3 regions of the Arthrobacter sp. D5-1 genome follow, and region 3 is predicted to be linked to each of the others. Evidence: predicted binding sites of a transcription regulator. Region 3 holds the regulator's gene; each other region holds the start of a gene.
What was found. Region 3 encodes Rex, which represses fermentation and respiration genes when NADH is low (regulators of the CRP and FNR family bind a similar motif). Its sites were predicted from a motif close to CTTGTGAANNNNTTCACAAG; they were not measured.
Positions count from the first base shown of each region.

Region 1: the regulator Rex is predicted to act here: its motif matches at 1,680-1,699, upstream of AYX22_RS02615 (ALF repeat-containing protein).
Region 2: the regulator Rex is predicted to act here: its motif matches at 1,884-1,903, upstream of AYX22_RS12585 (glyceraldehyde-3-phosphate dehydrogenase).

Region 1 covers NZ_CP014571.1:529,257-534,606, forward strand. Annotated here, with positions in the region: gene AYX22_RS02605 (SDR family oxidoreductase) at 1-103, shown strand, start outside; gene AYX22_RS02610 (amino acid permease) at 185-1,621, opposite strand; gene AYX22_RS02615 (ALF repeat-containing protein) at 1,939-4,059, shown strand; gene AYX22_RS02620 (IclR family transcriptional regulator) at 4,236-5,042, shown strand; gene AYX22_RS02625 (SRPBCC domain-containing protein) at 5,039-5,350, opposite strand, start outside.
Region 2 covers NZ_CP014571.1:2,762,532-2,767,881, reverse strand. Annotated here, with positions in the region: gene AYX22_RS12600 (C4-type zinc ribbon domain-containing protein) at 1-619, shown strand, start outside; gene AYX22_RS12595 (peroxide stress protein YaaA) at 646-1,410, opposite strand; RNA gene rnpB (RNase P RNA component class A) at 1,469-1,861, shown strand; gene AYX22_RS12585 (glyceraldehyde-3-phosphate dehydrogenase) at 2,161-3,612, shown strand; gene AYX22_RS12580 (hypothetical protein) at 3,685-3,894, shown strand; gene AYX22_RS12575 (HNH endonuclease family protein) at 4,011-4,811, shown strand; gene AYX22_RS12570 (acyltransferase domain-containing protein) at 4,796-5,350, opposite strand, start outside.
Region 3 covers NZ_CP014571.1:3,766,445-3,771,794, reverse strand. Annotated here, with positions in the region: gene AYX22_RS24370 (DUF559 domain-containing protein) at 1-250, opposite strand, end outside; gene AYX22_RS17360 (HAD-IB family hydrolase) at 741-1,589, opposite strand; gene AYX22_RS17355 (glutaredoxin family protein) at 1,756-2,010, shown strand; gene AYX22_RS17350 (redox-sensing transcriptional repressor Rex) at 2,095-2,790, shown strand; gene AYX22_RS17345 (hypothetical protein) at 2,840-3,556, opposite strand; gene AYX22_RS17340 (hypothetical protein) at 3,818-4,531, opposite strand; gene AYX22_RS17335 (YceI family protein) at 4,712-5,263, opposite strand.

The sequences.
Region 1 (5,350 bases), 1.5 Mb from region 3:
CCGTGGCGATCTTTTGGTGACCACCGGTGATCTCCGGAAACTGATCGGGCGCCCGGCAACTGCCTTGTCCGAGGCCGTGCGCTCCGCAGCTGCTGCCATCTGAGCTTGACCCCCTCGCGGGGCGACAGTTAATGCCAATGTTCAGCGTGAACATTGGCATTAACTGTCGTTTCGGCGCAGTAAATCAGGCGGTTTCGTCCACCAGTTCTGCCCGGCGCAGGCCGCCACCGCGGACCCAGAGTTTGTAGGCCACGAACAGCAGGACCAACCAGGTACCGCCGACATACAGGGCTACCCGGGTGTCCTCGAAAACGCCGAGGATGATGATGACCATCGCCATGAAGGCCATGGTCAGGATGGACGCAGCAGGCCACAGCGGAGAACCGAATTCCGACGCCGGCAGCCCCTTGCGCTTGATTTCCCGCTTCATGGCCACGTGCGACGCCAGGATCATCACCCAGACCCACACAGTGGCAAAGGTGGCGATCGATGCGATGAGCACAAAGACGTCCTCGGGAATCACAGCGTTCAGCACGACGCCAACCAGCAGGATGCAGCCCATCATCACCACTGTCATCCACGGAACGCCGTGCCGCGAGATCTTGCTGAAGCTCTTCGGTGCGTGACCCTGTTGAGCGAGGCCGAACAGGATGCGGCCGGCTCCGAAGATGTCGCTGTTGATAGCGGAGAGCGCGGCGGTAATGACTACGGCGTTGAGGATGTGCGGTGCGGCCGGGATGCCCAGGCCGTCGAAGATCTGCACGAACGGGCTGCCGCTGCTGCCGATCTCGTTCCACGGGAAGATGCTCATCAGCACACCCAACGTCAGCACGTAGAAGAGCAGCACGCGGACCGGCACGGTATTAACGGCCTGCGGGATGACTTTCTTGGGGTTGGTGGCTTCGCCCGCGGTAATGCCGATGGTTTCGATCCCGCCAAAGGCAAACATCACCACGGCGAACGCGGCCAGGAGCCCCTCGAAGCCGTTTGGGAAGAAACCACCGTGGTTCACAAGGTTCCCCAGTCCCGGTGCCACGCCGCCGCCGTCGCCCGTTTGGAAGCCGAACACCACAATCGCTGCACCGCCGGCGATCATGGCGATGATCGCCACCACCTTGATGAGCGAGAACCAGAACTCAAGTTCGCCGAACACCTTCACGCTGAGCAGGTTCATGGCGCCAAGGAACAGAATGATCGCGAGCACCCAGATCCATCTGTCCACCTGGGGGAACCAGAACCCCATATAGATGCTGAAGGCAGTGACGTCGGCGATGGCCACAATGGCCATCTCGAACACGTACGTCCACCCGGTCACGAATCCCGCGAACGGTCCCAGATACTTCGACGCGTACTGGCCGAAGGACCCGGACACGGGGTGTCGGACGGCCATTTCGCCGAGGGCGCGCATCACCATGAACACGGCCGCGCCGCCAATGATGTAGGCCAGCAGGACGGCCGGACCGGCTTTCTGAATCGCAGAAGCAGAGCCGTAGAAGAGGCCCGTGCCGATTGCGGATCCGAGGGCCATGAAGCGGATATGGCGGACGTTCAGGCCTCGGCTGAGCGCCGTACCCGCGGCCTGGAGGACAGAGTTCTCCGCGGCCAGCTTGGTTTGTTGCATAGTAAAACCTTCTCGTCTTTGGGAGGGGATCGCTATCCAGCAGATCACTTTTGGGCCTCTTGTGATCGGACTCACGGGGGTTTGGTGTCTTTGATCGCAGACACTGCTTTGGCGGACAGGGCCGCTGTAACGGACGGGGCTGCTTTAACTGACGGGGCGGTTTTAACTGACGGGGCGGTTTTGGGAGGGTGGTCAAAGTCATAGTCTCCGTTCGGATATGATGACCGCGGACAGCTCATCAATACGGTCAGGCATCCCTCGTTTTCAGCCTCGCCCCCTTGAATTCAGCGCTGCCACCGCATCCTTATGGGGGACTTTTGATTTCTGTACTTCGTCACACTCGACGCCGTTGGGCCGCTGCCGTTGTTGCCGCTGTGACTGGCGCGTCTTTGCTCTTTGCATCCCCAGCGCAGGCGTACGACAATCCCGATTTTGAGGTTCCCAGCGCATCGCAGGCTCCTTTGCCGTATGTCCAGCGGGCCACTGACACGGCGGGCGTCCTTGAGTTGTGGAGGACGGGTGGCCCGGCCGCCCGGGCAGCAGCGGCGTCGGCCCTGGTGGGCGGCGCAGGTGCGGTCCAGGCATTCGTCGACGGCGGACAGGACGCCCCGCTGGCAGCGGACCGCAAGCAGTTGGTCACCGAGCTGACGGAGCGGGGGAGCGGGCATGTTCGCTCCGTCGCTCAGAAGATCCTTGCTACCGGTGATCCGGGCAAGATCGATGCCTTCCTCGCAGAAGGCTGGGCCGGAACATGGCGGGGTGAACTCCGGACCGTGGCCACCTACTTCCTTCACTACGGCAACGTCCACGTTCAACGGGAGGCGTCCAAAAGCCTCGACGAAGGCGAAAAAGCCGTGGAGCAGTTCGTCCTGACCGGGTGGAGGGACAAGGCAAAGATGGCAGACCGCCAATCGGCATATGGCCTCATTGCTTCCGGGAATCCTGCCGTTTCTGTTGCTGCCAAGGCAGCGCTGGAAACCGACGACTCTGAGATCGTGGCTGATTTCCTGCGCTATGGGCAGTTCGTTGCAGGCGACCATCACGCTGAGGCGGCCGCCGTGACTGCGCTGCTCCAGCAGGTCAAGGACGACATCAAGGCCAACCCCGTCGGGGCCGCAGCAGTAGCTGACCGAGCGAAGACCGCCGTCGAACAGGCCAGGAGCGCCGCTGCGGCTGCACGGAAAGCAGACGCGACACGTCAGAGTGTTGATCGTGATCTCCTCAGTGCCCAGGCTGTTCCGCGAAATGTCCTGGACAGCGCAAGCCTGGCTTCCGAGAAGCCGTTCAAGGAAGCCTTTGCAAAAGCCGCCAAGGAATTGCCCGGACTTCTGGTGACCCTCACCGCTCCCGGTGCCAACCTCGACGCACTGATCAATGAGGCCCGGCAGGTCACCCTGAATCTCGCACTGGTCGGCACGCCTGAAGTGAAGAAGTCCGCCGCGACTGCCTTGTTGGGCGGGGATTCGGCCATCAAGGACTTCGTCACCACGGGCTACGGTGAGGCTGTCAGGTTGGACTCAAGCGGTGTGTCTGCGTTCGGCGCGGACCGTCAGCGGGTCTATCAACTACTGGCCCAGGGCGGCAGTCACGTCAACAAAGCCGCGGATATTGCCTTGGGCTCTGCCAACCACGCAGATGTCCGCTATTTCCTTGAGTATGGTTTCGTTGCTGCGCAAGACCTGGACAACCGCATCCTTGCCTACGCCACCCTGGACAAGGGTGCGGAACGGCGGGCGGCTGCCACTGTGGCGCTGGAGGGCAGCCGGGCTGACCTTCGGGCGTTCGCCGCCGCCGGGCAGTTTGCTGCTGCCAAGCGCGACGAAGCCACCGCCGCCCACGTTGCCTCGATCGACGCCATGATTGCCGAACTCGCCGGGTTGGCGGATAGGGCAGCGCTCGACGCCGGTACAGCGGCCGCCGCTGAGAAGGCCGCCGAAGCGGCTCGCCAAGCAGAGGCAGCGAAAGCCGCCGAATCAGCCCGTGCGGCAGAGGCAGCCAGGGCCGCTGAGGCAGCAAGGACCGCTGCGGCGGCAGAGCAGGCGCGCGGGAAGCTTCCGTTGAACGTACCAAGGGCTGATTCTTCCGAACTGTTCGGAGCAGCTCCCACCGTGGTGCCATGGCCGCAGGCGCCAGTTCCCGCCGTCGCGCTTCCCGTCACAGGCGAGGCGCCGGACGGCGAGCCTGTTGATGCTGAACGTCCGGACATCACAGATGTCGATGTTCCGCCGGCTGCGACGTGGCCCAGCGAGTCGGCGTCGGAGGAGTCGTTGTCGCAAGAGGCGGCGGCTCCCTTGGCAGCTTCATCTGCCGGGCTGGGCGGTTGGACGATCGGCCTGATTGCGGCGCTGGTCCTCGCTGCTGCCGGTGCCATCACCTTCCTGCTCCGCAGGAAAGGTCCAGTGCCGGCGACGGCAACTGCCCCGGCCCCGAAGCCGTAGCCCGGGTCCTGCCCCAGCCCCGGCCAATGGCTGGGGCTAGCAGGAACTGTCTGGTACTCCAGACACCGGGCAAGCCTGACGGGTTGGCTGCGGAGCCCCCCAGGGTGCACGCTTGAGTACGGGATACCGGACAGTCGCATGTTCCGCTGGTCCCGAACCCTGAGCAGTGAGGAACCATGACAACGTCGCCAGTGGCACCAGGCAAGGCCACTTCCAAAGTCCCTGCCGCCGAGAATACCCTGCGGATCCTGAAGCTGCTGGCCTCGCGACGAGGCCCAATGGCGGCGTCAAACATCGCCACGGCACTGGGCTTGCCACGATCCAGCGTCTACCACCTGTTGGGTGTGATGGAGGCCAACGGCTTCGTCCTGCACCTCCACGAAGAGCAGCGATACGGGCTCGGCATCAGCGCCTTCGAACTCAGCTCGGCATACTCACGCCAGGAGCCTTTGTCCCGGCTTGGCCGGCCCATGCTCGCGTCACTGGTTGATGTGATCGGCGAAAGCGCGCACCTCGCGGTGCTTCATGGCCGCGACGTCCTCTACATCGTGGAGGAACGCGCCAAGAACCGCCCCAGCCTGGTGACCGACGTCGGGGTCCGCCTGCCCAGCCACCTCACTGCGTCAGGCCGCGCCATCCTGGCCGCACTGCCAAAGTCGCAGGTCCGCGCGCTGTATCCAAACGCCGCCGCCTTCACTTCGCGGCACGAGGTGGAGTTCCCCATCATGAAATACTCCGCGTTGTCGTCTCACCTCGATCAAGTGCGGCAGCGTGGCTACGCCACGGAAAACGGCGAAATTACGCCGGGATTCGGCTCCATCGCCGCCGCAGTGACGGACCACGTGGGCTGGCCGACGGCGGCAGTCGCCGTTACCTTCTTGGAGGACAAAGTGCCGGCTGAGCAATGGCCGGTGTTGGCTTCACGTATCCGGAAGGCGGCAGACGAACTGTCGGTCCGGATCCACGGCCGCCCTGCGGGCTAGCCCGGCCCCATGGCATCGCGCTCGACGAGTTTTCGGAAAGTATCCAGTTCACCCTGGAAGCTGCCGCGGTAGGAGCCCAAAGCGAACAGCCGCCCGAAGATTCCGGCGATAAATCCCCGGGTGACGAACACCTGGTTGATGCGCGTACCGTGGCCCTCGGCAGTGAACGTTACATCTGACTCGCCCTTCAGGATGGCATTGCCGAAGCGGGTGCGGATGTGCCAAGGCCGCTCAACCTCAAGGATTTCGGTGGGGCTGGCCATCCGCCCGAACCACAGGGTGTAGCGGCTGCCGGGCACATCGATCGA
Region 2 (5,350 bases), 1.0 Mb from region 3:
CCTCACGGATGCGCTGAACGTGGCCAACGGCGAGCTGGGGGCAGCCAAAGTTGCCGTCCATGACGCCGAGGCCGAACTTCGCCGGGCGGAAGCCGACGTGGAGCAGGTGGCCACCCGCATTGAGCGTGACGAGACCCGGCTCAACAGCGGCACCGGCCTGTCCAAGGATCTGGTGGCGCTCCAAAGCGACATTGCCTCACTGAACAAGCGCCGCTCTGACCTTGAAGACGTCGAGCTCGAGATCCTGGAACGCTTGGATACGTTGCGCGAACGCCAGGCTGCCCAGCAGGTGATCGTCGATGACATCCAGGGATCCTTCGGCAGCATCCGGGCAGAACTCGATGAGGCGATCGCAGAGATCGCTGCTGAAGAGACGGTGGTGCGGGGCCAGCGCGCGGCTTTTGCGGAGGCTTTGGATGCCGGCCTCCTGGCCGTATACGAGAAGACCATTGCCAAGAGGGGAGTGGGCGCTGCCCGGCTGTTCCACGGCAAATCCGAGGGATCCGGCATGATGCTCAGCCCGGGAGACCTCGCCGAAGTCAAAGCCGCCGCGGACGATGACATCGTGTTCTGCCCGGACTCAGGCGTTATCCTGGTCCGTTCGGCAGACTGGAACTGACAGGGCCTTACCTGGCCGGCCCGAACTCAGCTGGACAGGATGATGTTGAGCGCGTGGGGCTTGCGGGAAGTGCCCTCAACGAGTTCTGCCGTCCAGACTTCGCCGGCAGCCTTCAGGAGTTGATCCGGGGTTGCCGGCGCCTTGCCACGCCGGGTGATCAAGTGCCGCGCCAATTCTCCGCGGGTGTGCTTGGCGAAGTGGCTCACCACTGTGCGCTTGCCGTTGGCTTCATTGAAGACGTTGACGTTGACCGTCTGCGCGGCTGGGGGAGCCCAAGCAGCGGCATAGGTGCTGGAGCGGCAATCCACCATGAGTTCGCCGTCGGCACGTGAGGCGAGGGCGGCGTTAAGCTGCGGCTTCCAGAACGAGGCGAGGCGTCCGACGTCGGGCAGTGCCGTTCCCATGGACAGCCGGTAGGCAGGCACATGGTCGCCAAAGCCGATGGCGCCCCAGAGGGCGGACACCACCAGAATGGATTCAGTGGCCTTACGGCGCTGGGTTGGCGTCATGCTGTTATAGCCCAGGGCATCGTAAAGCACGCCCGAATACACCTGGTACGCAGGGGCTGCCGGTTCGGTATGGAGCCGGGTATTACGTTCGACGTCGTCCCGCAACGAGGCGCCGACGCCCAGGAGGGAAAGTGCGTCCTCGTGTGCGCTCACTGTGCCCAAAGCCTCGAGCACTTTTGCCCGGTAAGGATTCAGCTCCGGAAAGCTCAGCGACTCCCACTCGATGACGGGACCTTTGGGGGCAGGGGTCTTGCCTTCGGAAGGCGGCAGCAGAATCAGCACCCGTCGATATTACCGCCGGACTTTGGCCGGTCCCAACGCCGGTAGACTGGACGACGGATGGGTCGACCAGGCGGTCGCGCGTCACGAAAGTGGCTCGAGGAACGTCCGGGCTCCGTAGAGCAGGGTGGTGGGTAACGCCCACTCGGGGTAACCCGCAGGCCAGTGCCACAGAGAACAGACCGCCTGCGCTGCGTGATGTTTTTCATCGCGGAGCAGCAGGTAAGGGTGAAACGGTGGTGTAAGAGACCACCAGCTCCCTGGGTGACCGGGGAGGCTAGGTAAACCCCACCCGGAGCAAGGCCAGACAGGACACGTTTGAGGGCTGCTCGCCCGAGTGTCCGGGTAGGCTGCTGGAGGGCGTCGGCAACGGCGTTCGTAGATGGATGGCCGCCACTCCCTTTCCGGTAACGGTAGGGGATGACAGAACCCGGCGTATCGGTCGACCCATCCATTTATGACTCGCGTAAACGCGCCGTGTGAGTGATTTCACGCCCCTGGGCGGCCTACGCCCCCTCCTTCCGCCCTAGAATGGTTACTGAACGTAGATGTTCTGCCGCCGGGACTGCGTTCGCAGCCGGCGGATTTTCTTTGCTCTCGTTCAAGGCGCTGTGGGTGGACCGAAGCCCGCCGGCGCATGTGCCGCAGGACTACTCCGGGCGGCCGCTGCCATCTGCATACGAGGACGTATGTGGTTGACCCAAGGAAGGTAGTTCTGTGAGCCAGACGTCAGATTCTTGTCTTGATAAGTGGATGGGCCGGGAGGCTCTCGCCGAGGCCATGATTCCGGTGATCGGCCGGCTGTACCGGGAAAACAACGTGGTCACCAGCATCCATGGCCGCAGCCTGATCAACAAGTCCACCATGAACATCCTCAAGGCGCACCGATTTGCCCGCCGGATGAGCAACCACGAGCTCCTGCTCGAAGAGACCGCACCCTTGCTGAACGCCCTGTCGGAGCTGGAACTCGGCGCAGCAGCCATTGACATCGCGCGCCTGACCGAAAAGTTCCGGGCAGAAGGCAATGGCGCCTCCCTGGACGAGTACTTGCGCGCTGAACTTGCCGAGATCGTGGGCAAGCGCGGCGCTGACGACCGGACCAGCACCGACGTCGTGCTTTACGGCTTCGGCCGGATCGGCCGTCTCCTGGCCCGCATCCTCATCGAAAAGGCCGGCGGCGGACACGGCCTTCGACTCCGTGCGATCGTAGTGCGCAAGGGCGCCGAGAATGATCTTGTGAAGCGCGCGAGCCTGCTGCGCCGCGACTCCGTGCACGGCTCCTTCGAGGGCACCATCCGCGTTGACGAGGAAGCCAACACCATCACTGCCAACGGCGTCCAGGTCCAGGTCATCTACTCGGACAACCCCGCCACGGTGGACTACACCGCCTACGGAATCAAGGACGCCCTGGTAGTCGACAACACGGGCCGCTGGCGCGACGCTGAGGGCCTCTCCCAGCACCTGCAAAGCAAGGGTGCTGCCCGCGTCCTGCTCACAGCTCCGGGCAAGGGCGACCTCAAGAACATCGTCCACGGCATCAACCACAAGGACATCTCGGACGATGACAAGATCGTCACTGCTGCTTCCTGCACCACCAACGCCATTACACCGGTGCTCAAGGCCATCAATGACAAGTTCGGCATCATCCACGGCCACGTGGAAACAGTGCACTCGTTCACGAACGACCAGAACCTTATTGACAACTTCCACAAGGGCGATCGCCGCGGACGTTCCGCTGCGCTGAACATGGTCATCACCGAAACCGGTGCCGCCAAGGCCGTGGCCAAGGCTCTGCCGGAACTTCAGGGCAAGTTGACCGGCAATGCCATCCGCGTTCCCACGCCGGATGTTTCCATGGCAATCCTCAACCTGAACCTGGAAAAGGGCACCACCCGGGACGAAGTCAACGACTTCCTTCGCGAAATGTCCTTGCACTCCGATCTTCGGAAGCAGATCGACTACATCGATTCTCCCGATGTTGTCTCAACGGACTTCGTCGGCTCGCGCCGTGCAGGCATCGTCGACGGCCTGGCAACGATCTCCAATGACAAGAACCTCGTACTTTACGTTTGGTACGACAACGAGTTCGGTTACTCATGCCAGGTTGTCCGTGTCATGGAGGAAATGGCCGGCGTCAACCCGCCGTCGTTCCCTGCCCGCGACGTCGTGGCTCCCATCGCCGTTCTGGAAACGGCCGGCGCCTAGTAGCCGTAAGTATTCGCGGGTTTCCCGGCTGAATCACTGGTATCAGCCGGGAAACCTGACCAAAATGGGTTCATGGAAAATGAATCAACTTTGGAGCACGAAACAGCACTGGAACACGCACTGGACGTAGCCCGAGCCAATCACAAACAAGCCCAAAAACTCCTGGATCAGGCTGTTGCGGCCAACGCCTCCGGCGACGTCCCGGACCAACGGGTGGAGCAACTGCGGGCACTCCTCGCGCTGGCAACCGAGGACCTCCAACGCGTGCTGCGCGAGCAATAAACCCGGAGATCCGCCCCACGGTGTGACTTCTCCTACACACTGTGGATACCGGCTCTTTCTGTCGGGGCCTTGTCCTACGCTCGTAGGACATGCCTGCCCCCACTGGACGGAGTCCCTTGAGTATCACCTGGTCTGCCTACAAACGCGCCCGCCGCAGATCCCGGCAAGCATGGACGATTCTCGCCTTGGCTGCCGCAACCATCGTGGCGGCGCTGTCCTGGTTTTTCACCGCGGGCCAATTCTCCGCAGCAGATCCATGGGTAGCAGGACCCAGCGAAGCGCCCGTTTACAACCCCCTCTGGATGAAACCCGTGCGCGGCGCCGCCCCGGTGACTGCCGAGAAGGCCGCCGATGCCTTGGACCGGCTGCAGGTCAAGGGCAGGGCCCCCAAATCAGACTATGACCGGGCGGCCTTCGGACAGGCCTGGGCCGATGCCGACCGTAACGGGTGCGACACCAGGAACGACATCCTCCGGCGTGACCTTTCCGCTGTCGAGTTCACAGAAGGATCTTCCTGCAAGGTGGCCGGTGGCAGTTTCAACGAACCCTACACCGGGGCACAGGTGGTTTTCAGGCGGGGGCAGGAAACAAGTGCGGCCGTCCAAATCGACCATGTGGTTGCCTTGGCGGACGCATGGCAAAAAGGGGCACAACACCTGACCGTTCAGCAGCGGCAGACTTTCGCCAACGATCCTTTGAACCTGATTGCGGCCGACGGTCCTGCGAACGTCAAAAAAGGGGCGGGTGACGCTGCGACGTGGCTGCCGGCCAACAAGAACTTCCGCTGCCACTACGTCGCCCGGCAAATTTCCGTGAAGGCCGCGTACAAGCTCTGGGTAACACAGGCGGAAAAGGACGCCATGAAGGGCGTCCTCTCCTCCTGTCCGGAGCAACAGACCATCTACAGCTCGAGGTGACCGTGCCCCAACTGCCAGGTGCCGCCGTCGTCGATTCTCTCCAAGACCACCCGCTGAAGTGACGTCTCCCGGGGAAGCTTGTCCAGGTCCTGGAGCCCGCGCTGCCGGAAGGTGAAATACACGGCGTCGGTAGGGGCTTCAGAACAACGGTCCAGCGTGAAGCGCCGGGCAAACGAGGCAATGTTGCTCTCAGGCAGGTGGTCCGCAAGATAGGGGTCCAGCATCCACGAATCGCACGTGGCAACGGCTGCTGGCTTATCAGGGAAGTATCGGGGGAAGAACAGGCGGGCCTCGGACAAGCTGGCATCCACCGAGGCGGGGGACAGCCCGCCATCTTCTGGAATGTGGACGCCGAGTACCCAGTGACCGTCAGCCGCGGGGGTACCGGCTTGAGCGGTTTCCTCCGGGCTGCGGACCAGATGGAACTGCAGGCGGCCCAGCCTGAACAGGTTCCCTGCCATGTGCAAGGTCATCCAGCCCCAGGTATCGAGGCCGAACCTGCCATGGACCCGCCGGTTGATCCTGAGCTGCAGTCCCAT
Region 3 (5,350 bases):
GCTCCAATGCTTCTCGTGCCCTGACGACGCCCTGTAGATTGCGGTGCCTGCCCACCAGCCCGCGAAGTGCCTCCAGCGTGGTGAACGGTTTATCGCGTGCTTCGAAGTCCGGCCTGGGTCTGCGAATGAGCTCGTCACCCATGCAGACCAGGTCGGCGAGCGGAAGGCGTCTTGCAAGATCCAACCAGGTACGCGACCGAGTGCTGATCCGGATGCCCTGAACATTCTCGATCTCGTCGGCGGAGGCCACTACCGTGTGTCCGATTACGCCTTTGCGGCGGACGGACGGGAGATGCCTCGGCTTGCTGAGATGCAATTCATTGGAATCAGACAGCCACGGTGGAAGGCACACGCCATGTAGCCTCGCAGCCGTTACATGGGATATCCAGGCCCCTGGACTTGCGGCTGACAGTGACCTTGCAGCCGCCGATAGCTCAAAATCCCAATCCGATGGACGGTAAAGGCCCCGGCTCACCCCATCTATTCCTACACGATTCCACAGGTGCGATTGCTTCAGGCCTGCGGCCTCGGCCTCGTCAATGGTGAATGGTGCGTTGGTCAGTCGGGGCGGAAGGGGCCTGGCGTTCTGCATATCTGGCATTCTCGCCCAGAAACGCTTGAGTCATCGTAAGTTATCCACAGGCTCGTTGAGGCCATCGAGGGATGTGAGAGAGGGTTCGGGTCAAGCCCGAGGGATGTGAGAGAGGGCCCGGGTCAAGCCCGAGGGATGTGAGAGAGGGTCAGATGCGGGGGCCGCGGAACCTTGAGAAACCCCGCCACAGGCCGTAGACCGCTCCGCCAACCGTGGCGGCCTTGAGCCCAAGCGTTGCTGCGCGGCGACCGGAACGGAAGTCGTACACGGGCCAGTTGTTCTCGCGGGCGTGCCGGCGCAACCTGGCGTCCGGGTTGATCACCACGGGATGACCCACCATGGTGAGCAAAGGTATGTCGTTGGCGGAATCGCTGTACGCCCAGCAATGATCCAGATCCAGGCCCTCACGATCGGCGACGAGCTGAACTGCGACTGCCTTCGCCGGCCCGTGCAGGATGTCGCCCACAAGTTTCCCTGTGTACATGCCACCTTCCACTTCACCCACGGTGCCAAGGGCGCCGGTGAGTCCGAGCCTGGTGGAAATGACCGTGGCCACCTCGATGGGTGTAGCCGTGACGAGCCAGACCTTGCGTCCAACCCTGAGATGCTGTTCCGCGAGGGCCTTGGTCCCCGGCCAGATCCGCGACTCGATCATTTCGTCGTAGACCTCTTCACCCAGGGCCTTGATGTCATCCACGGTGATGCCGGCAGCAAGGGTAAGCGCGGAGTCGCGGACCGAGTGGACGTCTTCCATGTTCTCGCCGCGCATGACGAATTTGAACTGCTTCCAGGCGAATCCGGCCGCTTGCGACAATGTGAAGGCCTTGCGTTCGTACATCTTGCGGGCCACATGGAAGAGGCTGGCGCCCTTCATCAAGGTGTTGTCGACGTCGAAGAAGGCGGCCTCGCCCGTGCGCTTCTGCACGTTGTCCTTCTGCACTATGGGCTTCTGCACCAAGGCATCTGCGACCACGGCGGCGTTCTTCTCCTCGGGCATGCCTTGAGTCTAGTCAATCGCCGCGGTCCGCGTTCGAGGGCGCACGGTGGCGTCACAGAAGGGCTCGGGATGTGAGAGAGGGTTGGCCGGAAGGGCGTGGGATGTGAGAGAGGGTTGGCCGGAAGGGCGTGGGATGTGAGAGAGGGTTGGCCGGTACCTTTGAGATATGGCTATTCCCGACGTCGTTCTCCTCACCAAAGCTGACTGCCACCTGTGCACCGCGGCGCGTGCCGCCGTCGAGCGTGTCACTAAAAGTCTTGGCGTGCAGTGGAAGGAGCAGCTGATCGACGACGACCCCCAACTGCAGGAGCGCTTCGCGGAAGAGATTCCCGTGGTGCTGGTGGACGGCGTCCAGCGCGATTTTTGGAAGATTGACGAGGAACGGCTCACCCGCACCCTGAAGAAGGTCCTGGAGGGCTGAGGGGTTACCCGTTGGTAATGGCTTTTGTTGAGTCCGCCCGGGGGTCATAGAGTGGAACAACAAAGCGACGCAATGGAGAATACCGTGACTGCGCTGGAACCGTCCCCGGAGGCTGCAACCGGGGACAACGAACCTGCCACAAAGCAGATCCCACCCGCGGCCGTGGCCCGGATGACGCTCTATTTGCGCGCGCTCAACTCCCTGTTGGCTGAAGGCGTGGAGCGGGTTTCGTCCGAAGCATTGGCGGAAGCCTCAGGTGTCAGCTCGTCCACCCTGCGCAAGGATCTTTCCTATGTGGGCTCGTATGGGACGCGCGGTGTCGGCTATGAAGTCCAGTACTTGAGCCGCCACATTGCCGCCGCCCTGGGTCTGACCCATGACTGGAAAGTTGCCATTGTGGGCGCCGGTAACCTCGGAAAGGCCCTGGCCCGGTATGGCGGCTTTGAGTCCCGCGGTTTCGACGTTGTAGCCATCTTCGACGCCGACCCCATGGTGATCGGCAACGAAGTAGGGTGGCTTCGCGTCAGCGACTCCGCGGAGCTTGAGCGGGTCCTTGAACGGACCCACACCAACATGGTGGTGCTGGCCCTGCCCGCCACCGTAGCGCAGGCTGTATGCGACCGCGTGATTGCCGCCGGGATCCGGAGCATCCTCAGCTTCGCGCCGGTGCTGTTGCAGGTTCCTCCGCACGTGAACCTCCGCAAGGTGGACATGGCCACGGAACTCCAGATTTTGGCGTACCACGCACAACGGGCGCAGACACCGGGCCAGGCTGTTTAGCCTTCGCCGGGTCCGCGCCCGCGTTTGAAGCGTCTGGAACTCTGGGTGTTTAGCGGCCGTACGGGTTCTGGTATGGGTTGCCGAAGGGCTGCGCCTTGCGGAAGTACGGGGCCGACGCCGGCAGGTACAGCATGACGATCGCCGCGACTCCCAGCAGGATCACGATGAGCTGCAGGATGCCGTAGGTGGCACCGAACTGGAACAGGCCGGTGAGGCCCAGGACGGAGATGGCGGCGAAGACGGTGCCCAGGATCCGTGCCCAGTTCTTGCCCTTGCGGACGGGGAAAGCGACCAAGGCGTAGAGACCGAGGGCCAGAACAGCGCCTACGACGGCGCTGACACCGATCACACCGCGCATGCCTTCCATGGACCCTTCGGGGAGGTCCGTACCCTGCTGGCTTGCCTGCTGGTTCATGGCGCTGATGAAGGCATCAGCACCAGTGGTGGCCAACAGAAGCGAGCTGATAGCGGAAAGAATGCCGGCGGCAACGATCATCCAGAAGGCGTAGTTAACCATGGGCGGCACAGCGGTGGGACCGGGCTGCTGGCTGGGCCAGTTGGTGTCCTGTCCGTACTGCGGAGCGCCGGGAGCCTGGCCGTACGGGGATGACTGCTGGCCGTACTGCGGCGCGGCGGGGCTTTGCTGGCCGTACTGCGGCGCGGCGGGGCTCTGCTGGCCGTACTGCGGCGCGGCTGGCTGGGTGCCCGGCTGCTCGGGCTGGTTGGCATCGCCCGGGTTTGACGGCGGGTAGGGAGGGTTGCTCATGGCATTCCTTTGCTTGTTCGACTGCTGGTGCGGCCGCCGGGATCAGCAAAATGACCCTGCCCCCAGCGTGGTTCTGCTTCCACCGTACCTCCCGGGTCTGACCCTGCAGGTGATCCCACGCAGGTATTTCCGGCTCGCGGCAAAAATCATCATGTTGGCTTACGCCTTCATGATGAAAGCCGCGGCAATCCGACAGGATTTACCGCGGCCTTCAGCCTGTATTGGCGCCGATAAGGCACGACGACGGCAGTTGCCTCAACGCTAAGCGTGGCCCTTGACTGCCTTGAACCAAAGTTGTGAATTCGGAAGCCACATCAGGACTACGGCTACGGCGCTGACGAGGAAGCCGAACCAGTTGCTGCCAAGGCCCGTGCTGGAGCCGCCGGCACTGGCCGCACTGAAAATGGTGAGGAGCAAGGAGATGCCGGCCACGATGGTGAGGGCGAGGCGGGCCCACTCTTTGCCTTCCTTCATCTTCATCGCAAGGACTACCTGTGCCGCTGCCACCGCCAGGGTGAGGATGAGGATGATCAGCAGGATGGCTGCAACGCCAGGGGCGAAAGCGAAGAGGGCAATGATCGCGAAGAATCCGATCAGCCCGAACAGCAGGCCAAGGAGTCCGGAGATCACCCAGATGAAGTATGAAACCTTCAGCTCGGTGGGGAGGCCCTGGGTCTTGAACATTCCCGAGAATCCGCCCTGGGGCATGACGTCGTTGAAGTTGCGGGGCCCGTCAGTGGGCATCTCGAAGTGGAGACCAGGCTGCCCCGGGGTTGGCTGTCCAGGGCCAGGCTGCGGTGGCCCGGGCTGCGTGGGGCCGGGCTGTGAATATTGTCCCGGTTGCGACGGCGGCTGGTAACCCTGGGGTGGCTGGTAGCCCTGCGGAGGCTGGTAACCCGCAGGAGGAACATTGCCGGGCTGCGGAGGCTGGGAGCCGGGCTGCTGTGGCTGTGGTGCTTCGTCTGGGGTACTCATGGCATCACTGTAGACCGCAGGTTGAAGGTTGCATAGGAACTTCGGAGCCAACTCGCAGGTAAATACAGGCTGTTTGCCGAACAATTGCGGGGTGACTTCCGGAAATGCGAAACGGCGCCCCCACACAGCCGGGGACTGTGGGTGGCGCCGTTGGGGTGAATCCGCGTCTGGAGAGAGGGCCTATGCGGCGGCCGGTGCGATGAAAGCGAGTTCCAGGTTGATGACAACCTTGTCGCTGACCAACACGCCACCGGCTTCGAGAACGGCATTCCAGGTGAGGCCGAAGTCCTTGCGGCTGATGGTGGTTTCGCCGGAAACGCCGGCGCGGGTGTTGCCGAAGGGATCCACTGCGACACCGTTGAATTCTGTTTCGATGGATACTTCCTTGGTCACGCCCTTGATTGTGAGATCGCCCACGAGGTCGAAGCTGTTGCCGTTGGCCTTGACGTGGCGGGACACGAACGTGATCTCCGGGAACTTCTCCACGTCGAAGAAGTCTTCTCCCTTGACGTGGCCATCGCGGTTGACGTCGCCGGAGTCGAAGCTGGCGGTCTGGATGGTGGCGGTGACCTTGGAGTCGGCCAGGGTTTCGCCAACTTCGAGGGTGGCTGAAGCGTCCTTGAACTGGCCGCGTACCTTGCTGATGCCTGCGTGGCGGACAGTGAAGCCGATCTCGCTGTGGGAAGCGTCGAGGGTCCAGGTGCCGGTGGTGACGGAAGCGGGGAGAGTCATCATGGTGTTGCTCCTATATCGATTGGTTGTTACTGCGTGCTTGCCGGGTCGAGCTCATTGCTTGAAGCGTCAACCGAGCTTCGTGTC